DNA from 4 places in the Acetobacter sp. A11-2 genome. Region 4 is predicted to be linked to each of the others. Evidence: riboswitches for the same ligand, from Rfam matches in the RefSeq annotation. Region 4 holds a riboswitch; each other region holds the start of a gene.

What was found. A riboswitch is a leader RNA that binds a small molecule or an ion and turns the genes downstream of it on or off. The one in region 4 is predicted to bind cobalamin.
Region 1: it holds a riboswitch for cobalamin, as region 4 does, so the genes downstream of both, ABNV41_RS11765 (TonB-dependent siderophore receptor) here and ABNV41_RS10325 (CbtB-domain containing protein) in region 4, are expected to answer to the same signal.
Region 2: it holds a riboswitch for cobalamin, as region 4 does, so the genes downstream of both, ABNV41_RS09200 (DUF1636 domain-containing protein) here and ABNV41_RS10325 (CbtB-domain containing protein) in region 4, are expected to answer to the same signal.
Region 3: it holds a riboswitch for cobalamin, as region 4 does, so the genes downstream of both, ABNV41_RS09110 (DUF2147 domain-containing protein) here and ABNV41_RS10325 (CbtB-domain containing protein) in region 4, are expected to answer to the same signal.

What each region holds. Positions count from the first base shown of each region.
Region 1 covers NZ_CP157843.1:2,403,733-2,407,476, forward strand. The annotation lists gene ABNV41_RS11765 (TonB-dependent siderophore receptor) at 1-1,209, opposite strand, end outside; cobalamin riboswitch at 1,344-1,576, opposite strand; gene ABNV41_RS11770 (Na+/H+ antiporter) at 1,629-3,338, opposite strand; gene ABNV41_RS11775 (LysR family transcriptional regulator) at 3,404-3,744, opposite strand, start outside.
Region 2 covers NZ_CP157843.1:1,889,398-1,893,141, reverse strand. The annotation lists gene ABNV41_RS09210 (FUSC family protein) at 1-596, opposite strand, end outside; gene ABNV41_RS09205 (MarR family winged helix-turn-helix transcriptional regulator) at 586-1,104, opposite strand; cobalamin riboswitch at 1,259-1,496, shown strand; gene ABNV41_RS09200 (DUF1636 domain-containing protein) at 1,675-2,103, shown strand; gene cobW (cobalamin biosynthesis protein CobW) at 2,100-3,152, shown strand; gene cobN (cobaltochelatase subunit CobN) at 3,172-3,744, shown strand, end outside.
Region 3 covers NZ_CP157843.1:1,868,022-1,871,765, reverse strand. The annotation lists partial or broken gene ABNV41_RS09120 (GMC family oxidoreductase) at 1-670, opposite strand, end outside; gene ABNV41_RS09115 (sorbitol dehydrogenase family protein) at 692-1,366, opposite strand; gene ABNV41_RS09110 (DUF2147 domain-containing protein) at 1,479-1,943, opposite strand; cobalamin riboswitch at 1,985-2,224, opposite strand; gene ABNV41_RS09105 (carbohydrate porin) at 2,303-3,744, opposite strand, start outside.
Region 4 covers NZ_CP157843.1:2,126,861-2,130,604, reverse strand. The annotation lists gene ABNV41_RS10330 (LysR substrate-binding domain-containing protein) at 1-175, opposite strand, end outside; cobalamin riboswitch at 293-513, shown strand; gene ABNV41_RS10325 (CbtB-domain containing protein) at 919-1,137, shown strand; gene ABNV41_RS10320 (CbtA family protein) at 1,161-1,895, shown strand; gene ABNV41_RS10315 (carbohydrate porin) at 2,014-3,594, opposite strand.

The DNA of each region.
Region 1 (3,744 bases), 280 kb from region 4:
CAGATTAACAGTGCCGTGCCAATCTATTTTAATGCGGCTGGTGCGGTAATATGTGGGGTCATACTGCAAGGCATCACCTTCCAGCGTGGTGCCGGTTTCTGTCCAGCTTCTGCGGCCTGTCATATACCCCAGACCAATCACCTGATCGAACCTGCCCCCGAATGAGGATAAATGCGCCGTGCCCCGCACAATGGCCTGATTTTGCGTGGTGTGTTCACGCTCGCTCCCCACATCACCGTAATATCCTAGCCGACTGTAATATTCATCTTCCATATTATAGGCGCTGTAGGTGTGCAGGTTGCTCTGTATCAGCCGGGCCGTCAGCCCCAGATCAAAATTATGGGTGACATCATAGCCCAAGCGAATGTTGGCGGAGCGGTTATCGTTTCTGTCCCCCCGGTGGCGCTGTTCCTTGTCTGCGCCAAAATAGCGGCCGATATAGCGCGGGATTTCATGAAAACCATCCTGCCGGTAATGGGAAAGTTCAACATTGTAATGAAACTTTCCCTTACTGCCGCGCGCGCCCATAACCTGATTGAACGTGCCGTAAGATCCACCTTCCACCCGCACAAAAGGCGTAAACCTGCCCTGCCCCTGTGCTGTGGTAATATCAATAACCCCGGCCATGGCATCTGCCCCGTACAGGCCGCTTTGTGGCCCGCGCAAAATTTCTATGCGGCCCATGCCATCGGTCACAAACTGCGCAGCATCAAATGCGCCGGAGGTGGAGCTGCCATCGTTAATATCCATGCCATCCAGCCGCACTTTCACCTCGTTGGCATTGTTGCCGCGCATGAAAATGGAGGTGGTGCCGCCAAAGCCACCCGAACGCACCACATTCAGCCCCGGCTGGCGGGCCAGAATATCTGTAAGCGTGCGGCGCTGCTGGGTGAGGATCTGCTTTTCTGTCACAATCGTCATGGCCGTGCCAATTTCATCCGCCCGCATGGGGTGGCGGGCCGCACTTACCGTAACGTAATCCGGGTAAGCCTGCGTGCTGCGGGCCTGCACAGCTTGCGGGCCCTCCGCTGCATGAGAGAGAGGCGCCTTTTGCGCCGGAGCGGTGGCGGCGGGTGTTACGGCCACTTTGGCATCAACGGTGTTTTTACCCGTTGATGTAGCGGGGTTTACGGCATCTGCCGCCATGGCGGCAGTGGTTTCTACCAGCAGCAGGGAAGAGCCGGTAAGCAAAAGGATTTTCAGGCACATGGGTTAAGGCAATCTCGCGGTTTAACAGCGTTGCCACGAGACTTGGCCCGGCTTTTTCCACCACAGGGCACAAACCACCCCATTGGCTGACCGCTTGCCCAGCCTGCCAGCACACCCCGGCTGACATGCCCCGTCTGCAACTGTGTGCTGATGGCAGGTCTCCTGGCTTGCGGTTTTTCGGTTGTGGCACCCCTTCCCGGAAAGGTTTGTTCCAGTGGGCCAGCGCTTTGCGCCGTGCGTGCACATCCATGCCGCTTACAGTTGCGGGGACAGCCCGGGAATATCGCAAAACCATTGCAGGCAATGGCGCGGGCACCCGGTTCCCTTTTCATTCCCCTTGGGGGAAACCATCATGCGGTGTGGTTTACAGGCTGGGGGTGGCTTGTCAACAAAAGCACGCCCCAGTGTGGCGGCTGGCTTTAGGCTTCACGCGGGAGGCGCTGAGACTGGGAGCGAATAACCTGCTCCTCATAATCCAGTTCCTGCTGGAGCTTCCATTCTGTCTGGTCGTTAATCTCACTGCGCGATGTCATATCCCGCATGGCCTGCCGTTCGGCCCGCAGCAGTTGCAGGCGCAGCGCCAGTTCCATACGCGCATGGCGTAGGGCGCGGCTGCGGTCTAGCGGTGTGATACGCGGCGTTTCGTCCTCTTCTTCCAAACGGCTGTGATACAGCTGATACAGGCGGTCTATCACCTCCTGCCGCAGGGCTTCATCTGCATTCTGCCCCTCGGGCTTTGCCAGTGCTGTGCTGTTTGGGTTGGGCGCTGGCGGTTGCGCGCGCGCTTTTGTCAGCACCGCAAGGGCTGCGCGTATCAGCTTCTGGCGGGCCATGTTTTCTTCCTGCGCGTTCTTATCCACCGTCTCCTGCGGCAAAAAACGCAAACACAGCGGAATGAACACGCTGGCTGCCAGCAGGGAAAGTACAATCACCCCCGTAGCGGCCACCACCACGGCATCGCGCATGGGAAAGGCATCTGTGCCATCCGTGCCTTCGGGCAGGGAAAGCACAGCCGCCAGCGTAACGGCCCCGCGCACGCCAGCAAATGTCAGCAACATGCTGCCTGCAAAACCTGTGGGTTCAAACGGCAGGCTGCCAATACGCGCCACCACCCAACGGCCGAAAACGGATGTCCATACACCTGCAAAGCGCATGGCCAGCATAATGGCGTATATCTGCACCACAAACAGGCCAACCTGCCACAAGGCCACATCATATTTCCGGCCCAGCGCCACGCCATGTTGCAGCAGTTCTGGCAACTGCATGCCCAGAAACAAAAAGATAAGCGCATTAAAAACGTAGCTGACAATGTTCCAGACCGTTGTGGCCTGTAGGCGGGTAAAAGTGGCAGTGTCCTCTATCATGCCGGAAAGTTTGAGCACCATGCAGCCTGCCACGGCGGCCAGAATGCCCGAGCAGTCCACCGCTTCTGCCGCAGCGTACATTAAAAACGGCAAGAGCAACACAAAGATGATCTGGGATTGCGGATCATCATACCCACGGCGCACCAGCACGCGGTTGAGCTTAACTGCCAGCCATGCCACCGCAGCGCCCACCAGCAGGCCGCCCAGCGCCACCATTAGGAACGTGCCAAAAGCCTGCCTGTAAGAGAACTCACCCGTAAGGGCATCGGCCATGGCAAAGCGAAAGCACACAAGGCCGGAGGCATCATTAAACAGGGCCTCGCCCGATAAAATCTGCAACAGCCGGTTGGGCACCTTGCGCCCTTCAATAAGGCTGGAAACCGCAACCGTATCTGTGGGGGAAAGTGCAGCCGCCAGTGTAAAGCAGATAGGCAGGCCCAGCTCTGGCACAATCCAGTGGATAGCATAGCCACATACCAGCGTGCTGAGCACCACAAGCCCAAAGGCCAGAAACAGAATGGGGCCGCGCAGTTCTGCAAACTCACGCAATGGCATGCGAAATGAATCTGCAAACAGTAATGGCGGCAGAAACACAAACATGAACATATCTGGCTGCAAGCTGACATGCATGCCCGCCACCGCAGCAAACACACCCAGAATGATAAGGATAACCGGCTGCGGCACCTTCTGTTTAAACAGGGCAACAAGCAGGCTGCTGACTGCCGCCAGCAAAAGCAGCAGCAGAATGTTTTCTATGGTCAACATGGCCTGCGCTCTTTGGGCGTGTTTGGGTGTTTATGCAACGGACATTCTGCAGAAACACACCCGCTTTACGGCATGGCGGAAACAGGACGCAAAACCTGCTGGCGCACCAGGCCTTCCAACCATGTGGCAAACACCTGCACCCGCATGGAAAGGTGCCGCCTGTGCGGATAAAGCAGCGCCATAGGCAGCGGTGCCGCACGCCACTGGGGCAGTATTTCCACCAACTGGCCTGTGTGCAGGTAAGAGCGCACATCGTAAGCGGGTATCTGCATCACCCCCAGCCCGGCCAGTGTGCAGGCTATTAAAGCCTCTGCGCTGTTAACCGTTACGCGGCCCGGCACATCCAGCGTGTGGGTATGGCCGTGTTCCTCCCACTCCCATTGCTCTACCCGGCCATTCTGGGGGG
Region 2 (3,744 bases), 240 kb from region 4:
AGCTTTTCCATCACCGCGCTGGGTTTGCGCGGGCTTGTCACCATAAAGACGCAGGCTGTTACCACCACGCCTGTTACCACGGCAGATAAGCGCCCCATTGCAGAAAGAAAGATATTGTCTGGGTCTGCAAAAGCGGGTGCAGCAATAATAACAATTGTATAACCGGTTAGCACGGCAGCATAGGCACGAAAGAAGCGCAGAAACGTGGCCACCATGCAGGCTATACCTACAAAAACAGAAAGCGCTGCAAAATACAGAACGGGAGACTGCACAAACACAGCCATAATGCCAACGCTAATAACAGCCCCAATAACTGTGCCGATAACACGCCATACGCTTTTTGAAACCATAGCCCCTACAGTTGGGTTTGCCACAATAAGAACAGTTGTGGCTGCACTGAGGGGGGAATGAAGCTGGAACATAAATGCCAGAAAAACGGCAATGCCAATGCACAAAAACACGCGGGCAGAATAACCTGCGGTAGCTTTAAAAGCATTCCATTGGGCTTCATCAGAAAAAAAGGCCGGTAAGCAGCGGGATAACAGAGTGTTAAGGGAAAAAAGCGTATGACTGTTGTGCTCAGATCTAGCGTTCATGATGCGTTTCCAGCATGCAGGACAGATCATGAATTAAGCTACGTACCTGATCTTCTGTAAGGTTCTGGCTAACGTTCTGCTCAAGTTGCGCTGCAATGGTATGGAACAGCGTACATCTTTCCTGCCCAGCAGAAGTAAGCACAAGTTTTTTGGCACGCCGGTCCCGCGTATCCTGCAGGCGAGTGATCAGCTTTTGTTTTTCCAGCAAATCAAGAATACGCACCAGTGCCGAGCAATCCACATTCATGGCGGCTGCAAGATCACTTTGCGTGGCGCCATCGGGCATCATCATCAAATAAGCCATCGGGCGCATGCTGGCCAATGTCATGCCATGCGGGCGTAAGGCCCGGTCCAGTTGCGTGCGCCAGACGGTGGCTAACCGCATAATGCGGAAGGTAAGCGCCATGTCTGAAAAACGCGTTTCATCCAGAGTGGGCAGAACGCGTGGGGAGGTCATGGAATCCTCATTGGTTAGCGAAAGAATATTTGACATATAAAGTATATTCATACGAATATAACATAGCTGTTTTGCGCGTCAATAATGGAAATAAGGCTGCAAAGCACAGGAACATTAGCGTGAAGCCTCAATCCTGTTTCAGATCAGCAGACTTTTAAAGTTGCAGGGCTAAAACTGCGGGTTGAAAGCAAAGGCCGCTTATGCGCATTGTGCGCGGGCTAATGGTGTCCTTTACGGGATGAAAAGGGAAGAACGGTGCAAGGCCGTCGCTGCCCCCGCAACTGTAAGTTATCCATGGTGTTCCGTATGGGCTTTCTGGCCCAATGTGCCACTGGCCTACGTACAGGCTGGGAAGGTAGGGAACGCTGTTTTATGTTCTGGCCTGTAAGGGAGAGCATATGTGGGTACAAGCCAGGAAACCTGCCATTGGTGCCTTATGCGTAAGCATATAGGCGGGCCTTAATTATTAAGTTCTGGCGTTGCTGCTGGCGGGGTGCCCGGCAGGCATAGATGCACCATAGGGTGCATTTCTTCTGTCATCTCTGGGCAGGGGCGCCGGGTATCTGCACCCCTTTTCAAGCAGCCGTTCTTTTAGAATGGTAGTTATTTCAGGGATACAGCATGGCCGAAGCGTCCGATTCTTCTCAAAAATCACCTCAGAATCGCCCGGTTTTGCATGTGTGTGTCACATGTCGGCGTGGTGGGCCTGCCATGGATCAGCCGCCGGGTGCCCAGTTGTATGCACGTTTGCAGACCTTGGTGCAGGAAGCAGAAGCTGCTGGGCAGGAAGTTCCGGTTCTGTTGCGTCAGGTGCAGTGTCTGGCTGCCTGTGATCGCGGATGCACTGCAGCCATTGCCATGCCAGAGCGTTGGACATGGTTATTAGGGCATCTGGGTGCTGAAAAAGCAGAAGATCTTCTGGCGTATGCCCAACTCTATGCAAAATCCGCGCGGGGCACGGTCATGCCTTCGCGCCGTCCGGCATCTCTTTCCAATATGGTGCTGGGGCGTGTTCCCGCACAACTTTATGATGAACAGGAGCCTTCATGACACTCGCATCTCGCGTGCCTGTAACCATTATCACTGGTTTTTTAGGGGCAGGCAAAACAACCCTTTTGCGCAATCTTCTGCAGCGTGCAGCAGGGCACCGCATTGCCGTGGTGGTGAACGAATTTGGTTCTCTTGGCATTGATGGAGAAATTCTGCGCGGGTGCGGCGTGGAAGGCTGCAAGGAAGATGATATTGTCGAACTGACCAATGGCTGCCTGTGTTGCACGGTAGCAGATGATTTTCTGCCAACAATGGAAGCCCTGCTAGATCGGGCTGATCCGCCAGAACATGTGGTGATTGAAACATCAGGTCTGGCGCTGCCTAAACCATTGCTCAAGGCCTTTGGGTGGCCAACAGTGCGCAACCGTATGACTGTTGATGGAGTGATAACCGTAGTGGATGCACCAGCAGTAGCCGCTGGTCGTTTTGCAGATGACCCGGAAGCTATTGCCCAACAGCGTGCGGCAGATCCATCCCTGGATCATGACAACCCTTTGGCGGAGGTTTTTGAAGATCAGATCAACGCTGCAGATCTTGTGGTGTTGAACAAGACAGATCTGCTTGATGCAGATGCACTCGCACGTGTTGAAGATGAAATCCGCCACACAGCACCGCGTCCTGTGCAGATTGTACGTGCTACGGAGGGCAAGGTAGACCCTGCCATATTGCTTGGTATCGGAGCTGCGGCAGAAGCTGATCTGGCTGCTCGTCCTTCCCATCATGATGCAGAAGATGGCGAACACGAACATGATGACTTCGAAAGTTTTGTGGTGCGTGTGCCTGAGCAACAGAGTGTGGAGCAGTTTTTAACGCTCTTGCAGGATACAGCACGCCGTTATGATGTGCTGCGCATGAAAGGTTTTGCTGCAGTGGCAGGTAAGGCCATGCGTTTGGCAGTGCAGGGTGTGGGAACGCGTTTTCGGCACGAATTTGATCGTCCTCTTGCTGCCAATGATGGACGGGAAGGCCGCATTGTCGTGATTGGGCAAAAGGGGCTGGAGGCTCCGGCCATAGCCAAGGCGCTTGGCGGTACATTGGTAACGGCCTGATTAAGGACGGAGTGAGCTTATGCATCTCTTGGTGCGGGAAAACCGGACGCTTGATGAACAGGAAGTGGCGGAAGATCTTAATCTTCCTTCAGCTGATCTGGTTGTACTTTCTTTTACAGAAAGCGATCTTCTGGCCCTGCGCCATGCAGAAGCTCTCTTACGTGCACAAACTGAAGGAAGCGCGTTGCGCCCTACCTTGCAGGTTACAAGCCTTGCACGGTTACGCCACCCTATGTCGATTGATCTGTATATTGAAACCACATTGCAAAAAGCGCGCTGCGTTGTCGTGCGGTTGCTGGGTGGTTTGGATTACTGGCGCTATGGGGCAGAAGAGTTGGCGGCATGGAGCCGTGAAACGGGTGTGCCGCTAGCTTTGTTACCCGGTGATATTTTGCAAAGCCATAGCTCTGATGCGCAGCAACAAGTAGGACATATAGGAGGAGATAGGCGGCTGGCAGAACTTTCCACCGTTTCTGCTGAACATTACGCGCGCTTAAATGGTTTTTTCCAGCAAGGTGGCCCAGATAACATCTGTGCGGCATTAGGGCTCATGTCTGCTCTTGCGGGTATGCAGGAAGATAAGGGAACACAA
Region 3 (3,744 bases), 260 kb from region 4:
AGGCATGCAGTTATTATGCCCTTCACACGTTGGGCGGCTATCATACGGGCGGGTGTTACGGGCCTGTGGTTCATGCACCACGCGCCACGGTGTTTTTTTCCTGAATCAGCTTACGGAACTGCTGCGCAGCGTAGGAAATGGGTAGCGCATCCATAGGATAAGGCTGTTTGCGGGGGGACCCAAGATCTTCCACTGCAGGATCTGGCCCACAAACCCCCATCATGACTTCTGCCTGATAGTAAAAGGGTTCCAGATCATCATATGTCAAAGCCCAATCGCGGCCCTGACCGTAACGTGTTTTCAGTTCAAAGTCTGATGGCAGGTAGCGCCAGGCACAACCTGCCCAGTGCCATGTGGTGCCGCCCATCATGCGCAGGTAAACCTGCTGATAGGCTTCGGCATTCGGGCCGGTGGTGTGCAGGTAATCGTTCGGGGTTTGCTGATCAGGCGGATGCCGTGCCCAAGGTACGGCCGGGAAGGGCCCCTGGTAGGACGGTTTGTTTTCCAGATTGCGGAAGTTTTCCACAAAATGCTGGCGGTCAACGCGCGGGCCAGCTTCCAGCACAATGACGGAAATACCGGCACGAGCCAGTTCATTGGCAATAGAGCTGCCTGCAACGCCTGATCCTACGATCACAACGTCGGCTGAAAGATTTTCTTCGGAGGGCATAAGGCGGGGTATCCCGTAAGATCAGGTCGGTTCGATAACAAGGGCGGAAGCAGAAAGTGCAGGGTGCCCTTTGGGGCGTGCAACTTCTGGTGGCTTGCTTGTCCAGTAGAATGGGCCGCCCGTTGCGTAGGTTTTGGGGTAAACGGCATCCTTGGTGATGTCGAACATCAGGGCAGAGCGGTAAACCACCACCTTGCCATCTGCAATGCCCCGGTACCAGCCGGTTAGAATTTCGTGGATGACATCTTTAAGCTTTGGATCAGATTTTTCCGCAGCATGTGCAAAGGCTGATGCTGTTGTAAATTTTTCCCGCTCCAGCAGGGTATGCAGGGCGTTAAGTTTGTCTTTCCGATCTGCATTGGCTTGCACGATGTTGGCGTACAGGGCCGCGCCAATCTGGGGGTTTAACGTCTCTCTATCTGTCAGGCGCTGGGATACCTGCATAAAGCGGGATAGATCTTCATTGTTTGGGGTGGCAGGAGCAGTATCTGCCGCAAGGGCTGCACCCGTTGCACCTGCAACAGAAAGACCAATACCACCTAAAAGCACATCTCGCCGGGACATACGTAAAAGCTTGTTCAAGCGCATGGCGTTAGGGGATGCACACCATTCCGCTACAGGCTGCCCCTTGTGCGTTTGTCTCATTCTTCGGGTTCTCCCTACAAAGCCGGGCTCCGCCCTGTCGGAATGAAACATTGCGGAGAAATATTGAATGCCAAATTGTGAATGGTTTTATAGAGAAGGCCTGAGCTTGCAACCTGTTATAACGGCATAATACCTATTTCATGCCCTGTTGATGCAGGTATGCTCAGGGGTTAATGCGGCAGTTATTACCTATATGGCCATGAAATGGCTGCCACGTATCTGTTCTGCCAAAAAGTTCCAAACCTAAAAAACCATGCAATTTCAGGGAGCCGTCTTCCGCCACCCATATAATGGCATCGTAAGTATTTTTGCTTTGAGGGTCAAAAATGTGGCCTTTCCAATGGTCATGTCGGTCTTCCATGGGGTGGAAGCCTTTGAGCATCTGAAGGTTACATTCAGTTTTTCTGCGGCTAGAAGCTTCTTCATCCTGCGTTAGGTTCAACCCTACAAGATTCCCGCACATCTTATCACCACAGCTATGGATATCGAACACGCCTTTGCCGTCTTCTGTAATCCATTGTCCTGTTATGGTTGGTGTGGAGGCGTTTTCTGCATGAGCATGAGAAGGTATGGTGCCCCATGCAAGAAGCAGTGCTGTTATAAATGAGCTAAAGGCATGTTTGTACATTTTGCTGCCTTGTCCTGCCGCTACCGGTTCATCCCGCCCGGTGTGATGTGCCTGATGGAGGCAGGTCTCCTGGCTTGGGGATATGGTGTGCGTTAGACCTTTTGCCTTCCCAGCCGTATTACCGGCCAGTGGCTAGCCGTGACCGGCAGCAGGTCAAACTTCCCCTTACAGTTGCGGGAGCAGCTGCCGACTATGAGATTTCGTTCCAAATATGGAGCAAAAACCGTGCACGGCATTCCCTTTTAAGCCGCTTGCGCAGCACCATCCATCTGTTCAAGCATTTATTCTAGCAATAAGAGGACTTGGTGCCAGTATGGGAAAAGCAGAGCAGGTGAGAGGTTTTTGCGCCTCGCTTTGCCTTACAATGCAGCAATAACCTTAAGTCCCGCCAGAATGGCATTGGGAATAACCGAGGTTTCTCCGGGGCGCATCATATATTCAAACTCCGGCGTAATAACCAAACCCGGTGTGACAGGAATGCCGTAATACGCTTCCAGAATCGCGGAATGCGTTTGTGGTCCATTGATATAAGGGCCAAGCGGAACGCCAGCAGCTTCCCGCATGCGTTGCCCGTAGGCCAGACGGGGGCTGAGCTGGTAATAGGAATACATCACGCCCAGACGATCCAATGGCCGGTGGGGAATAATGCCCAGAAGGGAAGCGCCAGCATAAAATTCGTTTGAGAATGTAGAGTTACTTGGCGTGTTATGAATAAACCCTGCCAACACGTAGCCGCCAGCCATTTGGTGTTCGCCATGGCTGCGATACACCATCTGATCTGCCTCTATATAAAATGTATCACGCGGCTTGAGCTTGTGTGGATGCACAGACCCCGCAAAAGCGGCCGGAATGGTGCCAACCATATCCGGGTAAGGCGAGGTATCGTGGCCAAAGCCGATTTTGTAATGACCGGGAAGCTTACGCGTGCCAAAAAACGGTTCCCACGTTAATTCAACCGGAGTTTGAATGCCCGTATAAGGCTCATCGCCCCATGCCCAGCCTGTGTTATCGCGGGCTTTAGGGCCTATGCGATAAATGCCTGTGCGCAGGATAAGATCATGCGTTGGCCGAAAGCGTACTGTGCCTCCCCATGATGTTTTGGGGTAAACACTCCAACCAGCTGGTTCTCGTATAGCCATGGGCGCAGAGCACATGGTCATGAATGTGCACAGTAAAATAGAAGTAGAATATGTGTGCGTAAGTGAAATGCGCCCAACATTGATATTGATGCGGTTATTGAGAAAAGATTTTTCCAGATACAGATCTGCCAGGCGAGCCGCTGCCGGCCCGTGGATGCTCCATACTTCTGTAAGAAGTACGTTTCTTTCTCCAACATGATCCCAACCGACCTGCCTGCCTTCACGGTTCATAACAATACCATGCAGGTACCACCCCTGTAGCGGATTCCAACCTGTTAACTTGCCCAGATCAAACAGCATGCTGGCACGTATTTCGTGCGTGTAATCCATACCTTTTGAAAGGCCGCCAGCAAGATTGGCCATACCTTCACCTTTGTAGGTTAACTCAAAGGTAAAGCCGTGTTCACTTAACCTGTCGCGCCAAGGTTTAAGGCCGGGGGCCAAATTGCCAAAAGCCTGTTCGGCAACAAAATACCCAGCGCTGATATCCTGCCTACGTAACGCTGTATTATTGTGGTTTAGCAGGTAGGACAGGCTTTCTGTATCAAACAAAGCGTCCAGACGTTCTTCTGTTATTGGGCGCTTGTGTTTTTTGGGTATCTCAGCGTTGATAATAGGTTTTGAAGAAAGTTGGGGGCTCTCAAGAGATTTAGCCGGTTCAT
Region 4 (3,744 bases):
TTTCCTTATCCCGCAAAGGTGTGCCTAAAATATTTTCCAGATCCCGAATATGGCGGCTGATGGCTGCGTGATCTACGCGCAGTTCTGCTGCGGCCCGTCTGATACCGCCTGTGCGTGCAAACGCCGTAAAGGCATTGAGCATGGCTAGAGGGGGAATGCGGTATCGTTGGTCCATAAGTCGCCAGTCAGGGAAAAGTCTGCAGAAACAGGTGGGTTAAAATGGCGGCTCTGGCAAGAGTTATACCTGCATAATCAGGCAAAGATTGAAATATGAAGCAAAAATAAGGTAAGGGTTGCGCCATCTTACAACGGTCCCGCGCAAGCGGGTTTGAAAGGGAATGCCGGAGGTTCCTGCTTTGGAACCCAGTCGGCAACTGCCCTCGCAACTGTAGGCGGAGAGTCTATTACTCCTTAGCCGCATAAAGCGGTAGTCACTGGTGTTCGCATCGGGAAGGCTGAGTAATGCGCAATGACCCGCGAGTCAGGAGACCTGCCGTTGTTGTCTTGTTTAATCGCCGGGCGAGGGAACCGGAGATGGATGATTTGCGATGTTTACTCCTCTGCCCTCGGCAGATTTCTCCTTAAATACATCTTGGGCTTTTGTCTTCACGCGGCGTGGTGAAGTGTAACAATGCTTTGTGTTCCAAATAGAATTTGGAAGAGGTTTTGGTATGCTCTGCACCGTTGATTGCTGGTTGGCGAGAATCTGACGGATGGAGCAGGCAAGTATCTCACATGCAATGATGTTCCTTTCGGGTGCCGCTTTTCTCAAGGTGGGAGAGCAGCAGGCGTGTTCGGAATGCCCTTGCTGTTAGGCTTCGTCCTTCTATGATGAGGGCCGACCAAACCATGAAGTTCTGTTTCACACTCTTTTGTGCCTGCTCTGGCGGGCTTTAAATTTAAAAAGGATACAACATCATGAGCACATCTGTTCATACAGCTATGCCGGTTGCGGCAGCGGGCCAGAGCATTCCGGTTCGTGCCATTCTGCCTTGGGCTGTTTTCGGCCTGATTGTTTCTGCATTGCTGATCTACTTTGTAGGTGCAGAGCAGGGCGCCACTTCCCTGATTTCCGGGCATGCTGTGCATGAGTTTGTGCATGATGGCCGCCATCTTCTTGGTTTCCCCTGCCACTAAGGCACGAGAGGAAAGTTTTACTCATGGTTGGTCGTCTTTTAGCCCGCGGCATGGTCGCGGGCATTCTGGCTGCATTGCTTTCTTTTGTATTTTCAAAAATTTTTGGTGAACCGCAGGTCGCTTTGGCTATTGCGTTTGAAGCCGCTCAGGATGCTGCTGCAGGTGCCGCGCCAGAACCTGAACTGATAAGCCGTGGTGTGCAGGCATCTTGGGGCTTACTTACTGCTGTGCTGATGTACGGTGCCGCATATGGCGGTATTTTTGCTATTGTTTTTGCATTCGCCTATCAGCGCCTTGCAACATTAAGCCCACGCGCTATGGCATTATTGCTGTCTGGCGTTGGGTTTTTAACCTTTGTGCTGATACCAGATTTAAAATACCCACCCAATCCACCCGCAGTTGGGCAGGAAGAGACCATTGCACTGAGGACAGAAATGTATTTTGCAATGGTTGGCCTTTCTATTGCCATTTCCATGATTTGTTTGTTGGTGGGGCGCGCACTGTCTAACGTAATCGGGTATTGGAACGCTGCTGTATGTAGCATTATTCTGGGTATTGCGCTTGTCGCCGCTGTGCAATTTGGTCTGCCAGATTTTAATGAAGTGCCAGACAATTTTCCTGCTGTAGTGCTTTGGCGTTTTAGAGAAGCATCTATCGGAATGCAGATTGTTTTGTGGTCTGTATTGGGGCTGGTTTTTGGCGCTTTGGCTGAAAAATGCCTGCCATCAGAAAACGGTGTGGCGCGGAAGACTGTCTGATTTTTCCGAGCGGCCTTCTATACAAACTGTGCGTGTATAAAAAAGCATTTCCTAACGTTGCCATTTTTCCCATTTATGGAATGGCAACCGAAAGGGAATGCTTTTTTATTTATAATTTTTAGAAAGTGATGTTGGAATGGAGCCCGAAAATGGCTTCATTCCCGACAAGACGGTTGCCCGTCCAATCCGTCACACCGCCAGAGGGATGCCAGACATACTGGAAGTCTGGCTGCATGACCCACCAAGGGGTGACCTGTGCCTGATAGGTAAGTTCCAGATGGTTTTCATTGCCTTGTACAGGTGCGCCAGAGTTGCGGTCATACCGCCGTTGGCCAGAAGAAGCACGGCCAATGCCCCAGCCTAGGCCCACCGTATCATTATCGCGTCCCTTGAACGGGGCTTTAAGGTTGATGCCCGCATCAATGGCAAAGCTGATCATGTTTCGGTCCCCACCATTACCTGTGGCGCGTGCAAAAATGCCTACAGATTGTGGAGATTGGAGTGAAGGGCGCCAGATCATCTGGTCAATAATACCATAGACCATCCAGTTGCCCCGGTCCCACCGCGGAATACCTGTGGTGTCAGCCGCACTACCTAAAGCTTTCCCCTGATTGTTGTAGCGATAATCAGGGAATTTTGCCGTATCGTAATATCCACCCAGCTTGTAGATGCCTGGCAGGCCGGGATCTTTGGTGACATGTGACATGTCATCAGGCTGAGGGTTGAGAGCATACTGCAATTCGGTAATCAGCAGTGCGCCGGTGCCCATGTTGAAGTTGGCACCATCCTCATCATGAGTGTTCTGATTGGTCGGGTCTGCGCTGTTGCCACCGTTCTGGATGCCAAAGGAGTTGTTGCGGTTGCCCGGTGGGTTGTCATCTGCTGCCGCAAACATGAAGGTAAACTTGTCTGACGGACGGTAGCGGATGCGGATAGCTGGAGAAGATAGGGGCCAAGATGGTCCACCTGCGTACAGGTTCACCGAAGGTGCCATGGGCCAGCCAAAGTTGGAGTTCAGATATAAGGCCCCGTAATCACTGATCAGGAACTCGGTATCCAAATCCTGTTGCCCGATTTTGACATCCAGTTTGCCGTCCAGAAAAGACTGCTGATACCATAATTCGAACAGGCGCGTGGAACGATCGGCCTCAAATCCACTGACCGGGTTGAAGTTGGCCAGATGATCCTGAGAGATGGAGCGCCCGCGCAACTGTAGGGCGCTGACATTAAATGTGCCGCCTTTCAGGCCAATCAGTTTTTCCAAATCTACCGTCAAGGTTGGCATGGTTACACCGTCATAGGCTGGGCCGGTGCCCGAACCACTGGCGCCATCGGCCCCTGATGCTGTACCACCTGTGGCGTTGCCCCACAGTTCATCCACTTCCTGAATATCAAAGCTGATACCGTGTTTGGCCATCCAGTCCCGAGCGCCCCACATATTACCCAATAGGTGGTCGCTCATGTCTGGTGTGTCATCGCCCTTTTTCTCGGTAGCTGCCGCTTCTGCTGCGCGTTGGGAATCTCGCACTGTTGCCGGATCAATTTGCTCAATCAGTGGCCCAGAATTGCCCAACCGGCGACGGTCCTGCTCAACCTGCGTCTCTTCTGCATGTGCTAAAACAGGTGTGGTTGTGAGAATGGTTGCGCAAAGACAAAAAAATTTCAGAAATGTTCTGTTATATCTATGATGTTTTTGCATGGTCACAGGTTGCTCTGATGGTAGGTATGGATGATTGATATTCGGCAATGGAGAATCATTCTCAATTAGAGCATCTCAAAATGCAATTAGAATACGACCTTCATAAGCGCAGGGCAGGGGTGTTAAAAAGAGAGGGCAAAGCCCTCTCTT